Regions from separate parts of the Mesorhizobium sp. P2_C5_2 genome, predicted to be linked through region 2. Evidence: riboswitches for the same ligand, from Rfam matches in the RefSeq annotation. Region 2 holds a riboswitch; the other holds the start of a gene.
What was found. Region 2 has a riboswitch for cobalamin ahead of AC1D1B_RS21450 (CbtB domain-containing protein). Riboswitches for the same ligand answer to the same signal wherever they lie in the genome.
Positions count from the first base shown of each region.

Region 1: it holds a riboswitch for cobalamin, as region 2 does, so the genes downstream of both, AC1D1B_RS02725 (aromatic ring-hydroxylating oxygenase subunit alpha) here and AC1D1B_RS21450 (CbtB domain-containing protein) in region 2, are expected to answer to the same signal.

Region 1 covers NZ_JBFUDV010000001.1:588,731-595,029, forward strand. The annotation lists gene AC1D1B_RS02710 (ABC transporter ATP-binding protein) at 1-888, shown strand, start outside; gene AC1D1B_RS02715 (DUF680 domain-containing protein) at 964-1,203, opposite strand; gene AC1D1B_RS02720 (DUF680 domain-containing protein) at 1,327-1,536, opposite strand; cobalamin riboswitch at 2,038-2,239, shown strand; gene AC1D1B_RS02725 (aromatic ring-hydroxylating oxygenase subunit alpha) at 2,357-3,604, shown strand; gene AC1D1B_RS02730 (FAD-binding oxidoreductase) at 3,642-4,742, shown strand; gene AC1D1B_RS02735 (hypothetical protein) at 4,908-5,060, shown strand; gene AC1D1B_RS02740 (nucleotidyltransferase family protein) at 5,060-6,299, shown strand, end outside.
Region 2 covers NZ_JBFUDV010000005.1:609,119-615,417, forward strand. The annotation lists gene AC1D1B_RS21435 (MFS transporter) at 1-1,109, shown strand, start outside; gene AC1D1B_RS21440 (aromatic ring-hydroxylating oxygenase subunit alpha) at 1,110-2,273, opposite strand; gene AC1D1B_RS21445 (gamma-glutamylcyclotransferase) at 2,393-3,085, shown strand; cobalamin riboswitch at 3,153-3,347, shown strand; gene AC1D1B_RS21450 (CbtB domain-containing protein) at 3,384-3,563, shown strand; gene AC1D1B_RS21455 (CbtA family protein) at 3,579-4,382, shown strand; gene cobU (bifunctional adenosylcobinamide kinase/adenosylcobinamide-phosphate guanylyltransferase) at 4,375-4,869, shown strand; gene cobO (cob(I)yrinic acid a,c-diamide adenosyltransferase) at 4,869-5,483, shown strand; gene cbiB (adenosylcobinamide-phosphate synthase CbiB) at 5,490-6,299, opposite strand, start outside.

The DNA of each region.
Region 1 (6,299 bases), on a different contig from region 2:
GGCATCGCCATGGTATTCCAGTCCTACGCGCTCTACCCGCACATGACCGTCTACGACAACATGGCGTTCTCGATGAAGATCGGCAAGGAAAGCAAGGCCGAGATCGACAAAAGGGTGCGGCAGGCAGCGGAGATCCTGCAGCTGACCAAATATCTCGACCGTCTGCCCAAGGCGATGTCGGGCGGCCAGCGTCAGCGCGTCGCCATCGGCCGCGCCATCGTGCGCAACCCGAAAGTGTTCCTGTTCGACGAGCCGCTGTCGAACCTTGACGCCGCGCTGCGCGTCGCCACCCGCATCGAGATCGCCAAGCTCAAGGAATCGATGCCCAACACGACGATGATCTATGTCACCCACGACCAGGTCGAGGCGATGACGCTGGCCGACCGCATCGTTGTGCTGAAGGACGGCCATATCGAGCAAGTCGGCACGCCGATGGACCTCTACAAGAAGCCCGGCAATCTGTTCGTTGCCCAGTTCATCGGCTCGCCGGCCATGAACATCCTGCCAGCGACCATCGATAAAACGGGTGACCCGACCATCGTCAGCCATGTCGGCGGCCGCAAGGCGACGGTGCCGATCGCGACGCCGGCGTCCGCCAAGGGTGCGGCGGTCAGCTTCGGCGTTCGGCCGGAGGATCTGTCGGTCGCCACCGGCGCGGAATATCTGTTCGAGGGGGTGGTGGACTATGTCGAGCAGCTCGGCGAGGTCCAGCTGGTCTATGTCGACATCGGCCGCGCCGACCTGCCTCTGGTGACCAAGCTGCCCGGCAATGTCGAGGTCAAGCGCGGGGCAAAGCTGCGGCTGACCGCGGATGCCGGCGACCTGCACATCTTCGACGCCGACGGACACTCCTTCTCGCTCAAGCCCCTGGAAGTGAAGGCGGCCTGAGAGTCGGCTCGTCGTATCGGCATGAAAAAAGAGCGGCGGGCCAGGCCCGCCGCTCTTTTTTGGAAACGTCGGCTGTTAGCGGTTGCCGAACAGATCCCGGTTGCTGCCTTGCGGGGCGGGCTTCTGCACGTCGCCCGACGAGTTCAACAGCTTGTAGACCGGCGAACCGGTGTTCGGTACCGACGACGTGCGGGTGTTGTCGACGTTGACAGTCGCCTGGTTGTCGACGGCGCTTGAGCCGACATTGTCGTTGCGGGCATAAGCACTGCCGGCGGCAATCAAAAGCGCAGCGGCAGCAAGAGCAATCTTCTTCATTTCAAGTCTCCTGAGTTTCATCATGCGGCAGAGCGGCTGGGCAATCCCGCCGCTCTGCGTCTTGTTCGATATCGGCCTGGATCGTTTTCCGAAAAACTCGGGGATCAGACGCTGAATCGCCTGTTAGCGATTGCCGAAGAGGTTACGGTCGGAACCCGGGGCCGGCGCCTGAGCAGCCGACGAATCCGACTTCACGATCGCGGCAGTATGGCCGCTGTCGGTCGACGTAACCGCAGGCTGGTTCGAACCATTGGAACTGTAATTGTCGCTACCAGCGAAGGCGCTGCCGGTGATGGCCAAAACGGCGGCGGCAGTAAGGATGATCTTTTTCATTTTTAGCACTCCAGTTTGTCTGTCCGTCTAGCGGCGTGTCCTGGGAGGATTTCGCGTCGTTCGGACAGCCCCGATGTGGGAAAGCCATAGGCTGGTTTCCAATCACGAAGTTGTTCCGTGTGGACCACGACTCTGCACCTTGAAATTGTGCCAGAGAGTTCCTTCATGGTGCTTTATTATATTGTTTTCAGGCAGTTACGTCGAACCGGGCGGTTCGCTCCGGTGTCGGCTTTCGGACCGTCGTTCACACCGTCCTGCACGCATTGTCAACAGAAACGAACCGTTCGGTTCGATTTTAGAGATCGCTAATAGTAACTTTTCGATACCTTTAACCTATTTTGCAGGCGCAGGGGGCTGGATTCGAAGCGATTCGAAACGGCGAGGATCGCTTCCCAAGACAGGATTTCAGCCGTTCAGTCGTTGGCCGAAGCGCATGCCGCGCGTGTCGCGCCGCATGGATACGATGTCGCTTTCATGCCGATGTCGCGATCGCTGCCGTGGTTAGATGATCGCATCTCAGGTGCCGCTTCGTGACGACGCAGCGGAGAATTGGGAAGCCGGTCAGAATCCGGCGCTGCCCCCGCAACGGTGGTGGAGTTCAAGTCGCAACGGGAGACCACTGGGCAACAGCCTGGGAAGGTGTCGCGATGGTCCGCAAGGACAACTCCAGAGCCCGGAAACCAGCCCGAGATGCTTGAACTCGACTGATCGCGGTGGGCGGTCAAGAGGTGGGTAGCGCATGTCCGGCGGCTTGCCGGCCTGCGGCCGATCCTTCCTCCATCACCACCAAGTTCAGTCCTTAAACCACGAGGACAGAACTATGGATGCGCGCAACGACATGCTGAGGCTCTTGAACGGCCGCAAGCAAGGCTTTTCGCTGGAACAGCCCTTCTACACCGACCCGGACTATTTCAAGCTCGACATGGAGCTGATCTGGTATCGCGACTGGCTGTTCATCGGCCATGATTGCGAGCTGCCGAAGCCCGGCAGCTATATCACCGTTCAGATCGGCGACTATCCGGTGGTTCTGGTCCGCGACCAGAAGGGCAACATCAACGCCTTTCACAATTCCTGCCGCCATCGCGGCAGCCGCGTCTGCAACACCGAGAAAGGCACGGCGGCAAAGCTCGTCTGCCCCTATCACCAGTGGACCTACGAGCTGGATGGCCGACTGCTGTTTGCCCGCCAGATGGCCGAGGGTTTCGACAAGAGCCAGTTCGGCCTGAAGCCGGTCGCCTGCGAAAGTGTGGCCGGTTACATCTTCATCTGCCTGGCGAAAGAGCCCGCCGACTTCGCACCGATGCGGGCCATGATCGAGCCCTACCTCAAGCCGCATCGGCTGAGCGAAGCCAAGATCGCTTTCGAATCGACCATCGTCGAGAAAGGCAACTGGAAGCTGGTCTGGGAAAACAACCGCGAGTGCTATCACTGCGCCGGCAACCATCCCGAGCTCTGCAAGACATTCCCTGAAGCGCCGACGGTGACCGGCGTGCAGGGCGCCGACAGCGATCCGGAGATGCTGGCGCACTGGGCGAAATGCGAGGCGGCGGGCCTGCCGAGCAAATTCCGCATCGACCCGGCCGGACAGTACCGCGCCACCCGCGCGCCGCTGCTGCGCGATGCCGTCAGTTATACGATGACGGGAAAGCGCGCCGTGACCAAGAACCTCTCCAACACTGTTGCCGCCGACCGCATCGGCACCTTGATGCACTACCACTATCCGACGACCTGGAATCACATCCTGATCGACCATGCGGTGACCTTCCGGGTGCTGCCGATCAGCGCCACCGAAACCGCGGTGACGACCAAGTGGCTGGTGCACAAGGATGCCGTCGAGGGTGTCGACTACACCATCGACGAACTCACGCATGTCTGGACCGAGACCAACGACCAGGACCGCCGCATCGTCGAGGAAAATGCCTTCGGCATCCTGTCGCCGGCCTATGAGCCGGGCCCTTACTCAGAGCTGCATGAGGGCGGCGTGATCCAGTTCGTCGAATGGTACGCAGCCTTCATCGGTCCGCGCCTCGCCGAAGGCGGCCGGCCGGCGCTGCGCAGCGTGGCGTGAGCTCAGGCAGGCGAAGAAGGACCAGAGGATGAATGCGATGACAGATCTTGGCCTCTATCGCCATCTCGACCAGATGGCGCCGTGGAACGACAGGCTTCAGGTGCTGGAAGTGATCGGCGTCAGCGACGAGGCGCCTGACGTCAAGACTTTCACCTTCCGCTCCGACAACCAGACCTGGTTCCGCTACAAGCCGGGCCAGTTCTTGACGCTGGAACTGCCGACCCCGGACGGGCCGCTGATGCGCACCTACACGCTGTCGTCGTCGCCGTCGCGACCGTTTTCGATCGCGGTGACGGTGAAAGCGCAGGCCGGCAGCATAGGCACGCGCTGGATGTTCGACCATCTGGTGCCCGGCTCGCACGTCAAGGCCTATGGGCCGGCCGGCGATTTTTCGCTGCATAGCCATCCGGCGGCCAAATATCTGTTCATTTCGGCCGGCTCCGGCGTGACGCCGATGATGTCGATGCTGCGCTGGCTGAACGACTGCGCGCCATGGACAGATGTCGGCTTCGTCAATTGCGCGCGGCGTGCGGAAGAGATCATCTTCCGCAAGGAGCTCGAACTGCTCGGCGGCCATATGCCGGGCCTGTCGCTCGGCTTCATGATCGAGGAGCGGTCGAGCCGCGAGGGCTGGTACGGCCATATGGGCCGTATCGACGCGATCCGGCTGCCGCTGCTGGCGCCGGACTTCCGCGAACGCGAGATCTTCTGCTGCGGCCCTGATCCGTTCATGCGCGCCGTGCGCGGCATGCTGGATGCCGCCGGCTTCGATATGACGAAATACCATCAGGAGAGCTTTGCCGCGCCTGCAGTGGAGGAAATCCCGGCGCCGTTTGCCTCACCCGCTGAGGACGGCATCACTTCTCCCGTCGAAGCCGTGACGCCGATCCGCTTCTCGCTTTCGGAGGTCGACGCCGGCTGCGTCGCCGGCCAGACCGTGCTGCAGACGGCGCGCAGCTCGGGCGTGCGGATACCGGCCGCCTGCGAATTCGGCCTGTGCGGCACCTGCAAGGTGAAGAAGGTCTCCGGCGCTGTCGAGATGAGCCACAATGGCGGCATCCTCGACCACGAGATCGATGACGGCTTCATCCTTGCCTGCTGCTCGAAACCGCTGTCGGCGCTCGAAATCGAGGCTTGAGCGGCGCCACATGGCGGCAACTGGTCATGCGGCGCAGGCATGGCGCTCGCGGGTCTTTGTCTTGCCAAGCAAGGGCCAACTGATCTAGACGCACCTTTGGAAGGGCCTGCCAGACCGTAAACCGGGGCGATCCCCTTCAGGGGCGTCCGCGACGGGGATAGAGCGATGCAGCAGCGGGTCTACGCGATCGTCGCTGTCGCCCGGGCGCGCGAGGCGGGCATTGTACTGACCATGCTCGACGAGGTCCTGGCCTTGCGCCGCTATCTCGACGTCGTAAGGCCGGCCATGCAAAGGCGGGCAGGGAAGAAGCCCTGGTGATGGTCAACGCTCTTCGCCGTATCGGCCGCCGGTTTCCGGATTATGGCTGGTCGTGGCCCACCGGCGGCCTCGACCAGCTTTTGAAGGCAGCGCTGCTGCCCGATGAGGAGGCGGCCGCCCGACACGCTGCGCGTTGGCTCGATGAAAACGTCATCGACGATGTCTCCTTCCGCGAACATCGGCTGCTGGCGGCGATCTCCGACAGGTTCGGCCGCAAACTCGCCGGCCACCCGGCGCATCCACGCCTTGTCGGCCTGCAAAAGATGCTTTGGACCAAATCGCGGCTGGCGATGCGCGAGGCCGAGCCTGCCCTTCAGGCTATGGTCGATGCCGGCAGCGCGGTCATGCTGATCAAGGGCGCCAGCCGTATCGCGGTGAACGCATCGGCGCAGCGCGGCAGGGTGGCGCACGACATCGACATATTGGTGCGCCCGCAAGACATGCTCGCCGCTTTCGACGTGCTGACGCAGCGCGACTGGCAGATCGCCACCGGCGTCAGCCCGCAGTTCCTGCGCACGAGGCTGGCGTCCTTGCGGTCGATGAATTTCTTCAAGGGCAATTTCGGCGATATCGACCTGCACCAGCAGGCCTATGACGGATCGCAGCAAAGCGCGGAAGATGATTTGGCGATCTGGCAGCGGGCGCGTTTTGCCGAGTTCAACGGCGTCCGCCTGCTCGTCCCATCACCTGCCGACCGCATGACGCTCGCCATCGCGCATGGCGGCCTCGATGCCCATACCCACAGCGACTGGCTGGTCGACTGCGCCGTCGCCATCCAGGGCGGCGAGGTCGACTGGGACGTATTTGCCGACATCGTCGCCAGGCGCCATTTGGCCGTTGCTGCAGCGGTGGCGCTGTCCTATCTCAGTCTGGAGATCGGCATAGCGGTGCCACTGGGCGAACTCCTGCGAACGGTGGCGAGCGCCGATCGCGCCGGCCTGTCGCGCTGGTCCTCGGTTTTGCAAGCCAAGCCACGCACCGATTTCGGTAGCCTCGTCTGGCTGTCGCGCGGCTTTGCCAAGCAACTGCGCCTGAAACGCAAGAAAGGCCGCCTGCAGCAGCCGGCAGCTACCGTCTGGCGCGGCAAGCCGGTCTTGCGCAGGGCAAAGCCGGCGCCGGCGCCCTTTGCACTTTCGCAGGCTCTGCCGCCTCCGGACAGGGCTGGGGAGATGACGCTGGACGTCACCGTCAGGATCGTCGTTCCGCCGGTGCGCCGCCGCATCGAGATGGAGATCAATG
Region 2 (6,299 bases):
TCGCCCGCGCCACGGTGTCGAGCGTCATCCCGATCCAGGCCTACGAAATCCTCCACAATGAGCAGATCGTCTCGATCCTCTACACCATCGTGGCGCTGCTCGGCCTGTCGGTGACGCTGTTCATGCCGATGCTGATCCGCCGCTTTGCGCGGCGCTGGGTCTATACCGCCGGCGCCTGCCTGCTGGCGATAGGCTCGCTGTTCTTCGTCACCCACACGCTTGCCGGGCAGCTAGCCGGGATGCTGTGCCGCGTCATGGGGGCGAGCGCGCTGTCGATCACGCTCAACCTCTACATCATGGACCACATTCGCAAGACCGACTTCATGCAGGCCGAATCGCTGCGCATGGCGTGGTCGATGCTGGCCTGGACCGGCGGGCCGACGCTCGGCATTTTCCTCTACACACGCTACGGCATCTATGCCGCGCATGGTGCGGTGGCGGTGTTCGCGCTGGCCTTGTTGGCGTTGTTCTGGACGTATCGGCTGGGCGACAACCAGTCGATCCGGCCGGGCAAGACGCGGCCGGCCAATCCGCTGGCCAATATCGGCCGCTTCGTCGCGCAGCCGAGGCTCAGGCTCGCCTGGCTGATCGCCTTCGGCCGCTCCTGCTTCTGGACGACGTTCTTCGTCTATGGGCCGCTGTTCATGGTCATCACCGGCGAGGGCGAGCTTGCCGGCGGCCTGCTGGTTTCGGCCGGCAATGCGCTGTTGTTCATGGCGATCTTCTGGGGCAAGGCTGGAAAACGCTTCGGTGGCCGGCGCACCATGACCTTCGCCTATTTCGCCATGTCGGCCGCGCTGCTGGCGGCGGGCGCGGTCGGCGCGACCGCGCCGCTGCTTACCGGCTTCTTCCTGCTCTGCGGCGCCTTCTTCACCATCGCGCTCGATGCGCTGGGCTCGACCGCCTTCATGCGCTCGGTCAGGCATTATGAGCGGTCGCAGATGGCTGCGGTCTACCGCACCTATCTCGACTTTTCCGAGCTGACGCCGCCGCTGGTCTATTCCGTGGTGCTGGCGTTTTTCGGCCTGGGTTCGGTTTTTGTCACCCTGGGCTTGCTGGCGGCCGTCTGCGGATTCGTCACGTGGCGCTATCTGCCGAAATCGCTTTGATCAGGATGCCGCATGGTGCTCGCGCACCCAGTTGTGGAAACGGTGCAGGTCGTACTCCTCCGGCATCAGCACACCGGCCTGGTGGCGCATCGAGCGCAGGCCTTTCTGGTTGACCTCGCAGATCGCCGCATCTTCTTCCAGTACCTGGGTGCCGAAGGCGACGACATTGTCGATGTCGGTCTCAGCCAGCGCCTCCGGTGCGAACAGCCATTCGGCGGTGAGCTCGGTTTGTTCGGGGCCGAGCGGCGTCAGCCGCACGGTGCGGACATAGTCGACATGGCCGACGATGAACATCGACGGCAGGCTGGTGGAATAGGTCTGGCCTGCTGCGCGTTCGGCCGGTGTCAGGCCGGAGAAGACCGGGCCATGCGCCTGTCCATCGCGCGACCAGGTCTCGGCACCGGTACGCAGTCCGCCGGAAAACTCCGGTGCGTCATTGTCGGCATGGCGGACCCAGTCGGGGTCGTCGCGCCGACTCATAAGGCCGCGGCCGTAGATCGGCACCAGTCGCGACAGGTCCTTGTGGACGCCGGGGCAGTGCAGGCACTCGTTGAAGTTTTCCCAAAAGATCTTCCAGTTGCAGTTCATCACCTTGCGCAGCACATGGCCTGACACCAGCGTTTCCAGCGGCCAGTTGGCGAGGTCGCCGGATGCCGGATCGAAGGATGCCTGCGCCGAGCCGGCCGCATCCTCCTGCAGGTTGACGAAGACAAAGCCGCGCCACACCGACAGCGCCACGCGGTAGAGCGGATGGTCGGCCTTATCGAAACCGTCGGGCAGCGATTTCGAGGGAACGCGCACGAGATCACCGCGCAGCGAATAGGACCAGGCGTGGTAGGGGCAAGTAATCAGCCGCGCCTTCAGCCGGCCCTCGCTTTCCTGGCAAAGCTGCGAGCCGCGATGCCGGCAGGTGTTGTGGAAGGCGCGCAGCTCGCCGGTGTCGTCACGCAGCACGACGATCTCCTGCGTGCCGACGCGGAATGTCCTGAACGCCAAAGGCTGGGCGAGATCGGCCTCGCGGCAGACGAGCAGCCAGCTTTTGTACCAGATGGCGTCGAGGTCGCGCTGGTACGCGCCGGCGTCCCAATAGGCAGAGGACGGCAGCGTCGGCTTGGCCTGGGTCAGGCCATTATAGGGGTCGCGCTCGCTCGGATTGGGTTGCATGGCTGGCTTCCTCTAGGGATACGCCAGCCGACACCCCGGCAAATCGTTTGTCAATCACGGCTGACATTGCCGGTTGCCGGTGCTGCGCATAATCATGTCCGGACATAGGGATTCGGAAATTGGCCGCACGACAGATGTCGCTTACGCCGGAATTGGTCGCGCGCTGCTGGCGCGAGATCGCCGACGCCGGACCCGACCCGGAGGCGATGCACCTCGATGACAGCGACTACGATTCGCTGGTGGACGAATTGCAGGCCGAGCTTCCCGATAGCGAACCGCTGTGGCTGTTCGGCTATGGCTCGCTGATCTGGAAGCCGGAAATCGATTATGTCGAGGACCGCGTTGCGCTGGCACGCGGCTGGCACCGATCTTTCTGCATGAACATGACACGCTGGCGGGGCACCAAAGAGCGCCCCGGACTGATGATGGCGCTCGACAGTGGCGGACAGTGCAAAGGCGTCGCCTTCCGGCTGGCCGACAATGACAGGCGAGAGCAGCTGGGCCGGCTTTTCCGGCGCGAAGTCACGCTGAAGCCGACAAGCTACCGGCCGCGCATGCTGAAGCTTACAAGCGAGGCCGGTCCGCTCAGGGCACTGGCTTTCGTCATCAACCGCAAAGGGCTGACCTATTCCGGCCCGCTCGACGAGGCGAAGGTCGTCGACAGGCTGGCCACATCCTGCGGGCACTGGGGGTCAGGCGCCGACTATCTCTACAACACGGTGAAGAATCTGGAGGAGCGCGGCATTCACGATCGCCATCTGTGGCGCCTGCAGCGGCTGGTTGCGGAGCGGATCAGCTCCTTGAACCCGTAATACTGCATGGCGCATTCGCGCTGTTGGCCGGCGGAATTTGGTTTGCCGGACGCGGCTGTTTCAGCCTATAGTCACGCATGTCGTCGGTTCCGTTAGGGACCAAGAGGGAATGCGGTGAGGGCTGACTTGTTGCCCAATGCCGTGGCTGCCCCCGCAACTGTGTGCGGTAGTCCTCTCCAAGCCACTGAGGATTTTTCTTCGGGAAGGTGGGGAAGGGCGCTGATCCGCGAGCCAGGAGACCTGCCGGCGACAGGGAACTGACTTCGATGCCCTCGGGTGGAGGGCGAAAGGACAAGATATGAATACCGCTTCCGTCTCCCTCGGCGCTTCCGTCTCCTCGCAGTCGCGCTTCATGCAGCTCGTGCTTAGCGCGTTTCTGGGCATTTTCGTCATCGGCGTTGTCGGCTTCTCGCATATCGATGCGATCCACAATGCCGCGCATGACTATCGCCATTCGATGGCGTTTCCCTGCCACTGACGAGGATCTGACATCATGAACCTGTTTCGCAACGTCGTGTTCGTCGCGGCGATCGCCGGGCTCGTGGCCGGCGTCGTTCTCGCCTGCATGCAGGCCTATGCCACCGTGCCGCTCATCCTGAAGGCGGAAGTCTACGAACAGGCCGGTGGCGGCCATAAGCATGAGCATGCCGCGGCCGCCAACGCTACGGACACCAATGCCATGAGCACCGCCGCGCCGGCGGGAAATGCCATGAGCAGTGCAGCACCCGCACCGGCTGAAACGGCCGCACCGGCGGAGGACGAAAGCTGGGCGCCGGCCGACGGCTTCGAGCGCTTCGCCTTCAGCGTGCTGGCCAATATCGTCACCGGCATCGGTTTCGCGCTGGTCCTGGTGGCGGTTTCCGAATTCGCTGGCGGCATCGGCAACTGGCGCCAGGGCGTATTCTGGGGTCTGGCCGGCTTTGCCGTGTTCACGCTGGCGCCGGGCCTCGGCCTGCCGCCGGAACTGCCGGCAATGCCGGCGGCCGATCTCATGCCGCGCCAGATCTGGTGGGTGGCAACGGTTGTGGCGACTGCTATTGGCCTTGCCTTGATCGCCTTCCGCACGTCGGCGCCGCTAACCGTCCTTGCTGTCATCCTGATTGTCGCCCCGCATATTGTCGGCGCGCCGCAGCCGGACAGTTTCGAGACGCCGATCCCGGAAGGCCTGCATCATCAGTTCGTGGTGGCGGTGACGCTGACCAATCTGGTGTTCTGGCTGGTGCTTGGTGCGATGGTTGGCGTGGTGCGCGCCCGCTTCACCGGCACCGCGACCAGCCTGCGCGACAGCTTTGCCTGATCGCAGTTTGACCTTCATCATCGGCGGTGSGCGCTCCGGCAAGATCCCCCCCCCCCAAACGCCGCCATGGGCCTATATCGCGACCGCTGAAGCCTATGACGATGAGATGCGTGAGCGCATCGCGCAACACCGGTCGCGGCGTGGCGAGGGGTGGGCGACCATCGATGCGCCGCTCGATCTTGCCGGTGCACTCGAAGCGCTACCCGACAACCAGCCGGTGCTCGTCGATTGCCTGACGCTGTGGCTGACCAATCATATGCTTTCCGACCATGATCTCGACACGGAATGCCGGCGGCTGGCCGGCGTGCTGTCGCGGCCGCGCGGGCCGTGGTTCGTGGTCTCCAACGAAGTCGGGCAAGGCATCGTGCCCGACAATGCGCTGGCGCGCCGGTTTCGTGACGCTGCCGGCCGGCTTAACCAGCAGGTTGCGGCAATTGCCGATACGGTGCTTCTGATGGTGGCGGGGCTGCCGCTCAAGGTGAAATAATGACCGATATCGACGCAAAAGACGAGGAACGCCACCGCGCCAAGATGGCCAAGCGCAAGGCGGTGCAAGATGCCGAGGTTGCGGAAAAGACGGTCGAGAAGGGGCTGTTGATCGTCAACACCGGACCCGGCAAGGGCAAGACCACCGCCGCCTTCGGCCTGGCGCTGCGCATGCTCGGCTACGGCAAGCGCGTCGGCGTCGTCCAGTTCATCAAGGGCAAATGGCACACCGGCGAAAAAGATGCCTTCGCGGCGTTCGGCGACCGGGTCGTCTGGCACACGATGGGCGAGGGGTTCACCTGGGAGACGCAGGATTTGAAGCGCGACATTGCGGCGGCCGAAGCTGCCTGGGCCAAGGCGCTAGAGCTGATCGCCGATCCGTCGATCAGCCTTGTCGTGCTCGATGAGCTTAACATCGCGCTGCGCTATGACTATCTCGATCTCGACAAGGTGGTTGCCGCGCTAAAGGCCCGGCGCGAGGGCCTGCATGTCGTCGTCACCGGCCGCAATGCCAAGCCGGCGCTGGTCGAGGCCGCCGACCTCGTCACCGAAATGGGCGTGACCAAGCACCATTTCTCTGCGGGTGTGAAGGCGCAGCAGGGGATCGAGTTCTGACCTATCTCAGATCGTCAGGTAGATCAGCCCCGCCGAGAGCAATCCGAACAGCGCGATCAGCAGATAGTCGGCGACCTGGTAGAGCTTCAGCGCCCGCCTGATGTCCAGGCTCTCGGCTTCGCGCCGGCCGCCTTCGCCCATGAACGCATCCTCGACGACAACGCCGCCATAGGTACGCGGGCCGGCGAGCGCTAGGCCGAGGGCGCCGGCCATCGCCGCCTCCGGCCAGCCGGCATTGGGCGAGCGGTGCTTTCTGGCGTCGCGCCGCACCGCTTCCCAGGCATTGCGGGGATCGGCGCCGCTGACAAGAAAGGCGGCGCCAATGATAAGCAGCGCGGTCAGCCGGGAGGCCGGCAGGTTGATCCAGTCGTCGAAAAGTGCTGCCGCCCGGCCGAAGGCCTCATGGCGCGGCGTGCGGTGACCGATCATCGAATCGGCGGTGTTGGCGGCTTTATAGGCGACGCCGCCGGCCAGGCCGCAAACACCGGTCCAGAAGGCCGGTGCGACGATGCCGTCGGAAAAATTCTCGGCCAGGCTTTCGATCGCGGCGCGGCTGACGCCGGCGTGGTCGAGCTTTTCGGGATCGCGGCCGACGATGCGGGCGACGGCAATGCGTCCGAGTGCCAGCCCGCCCGTGTCCAGCGCATCGGCGACCGCTTCGACATGCTCGGTGAGACTCTTCTGCGACAGCAGCGACGAGGCCATGATTGCCGTGATGATCATGCCGGCAGGAAAGAGCTGCCAGAGCAGGATTTGCACGATGAAGGCAATCGCCGCCGGCACCAGAACAATGACCAGCAGCGCGTGTGCGCCCCG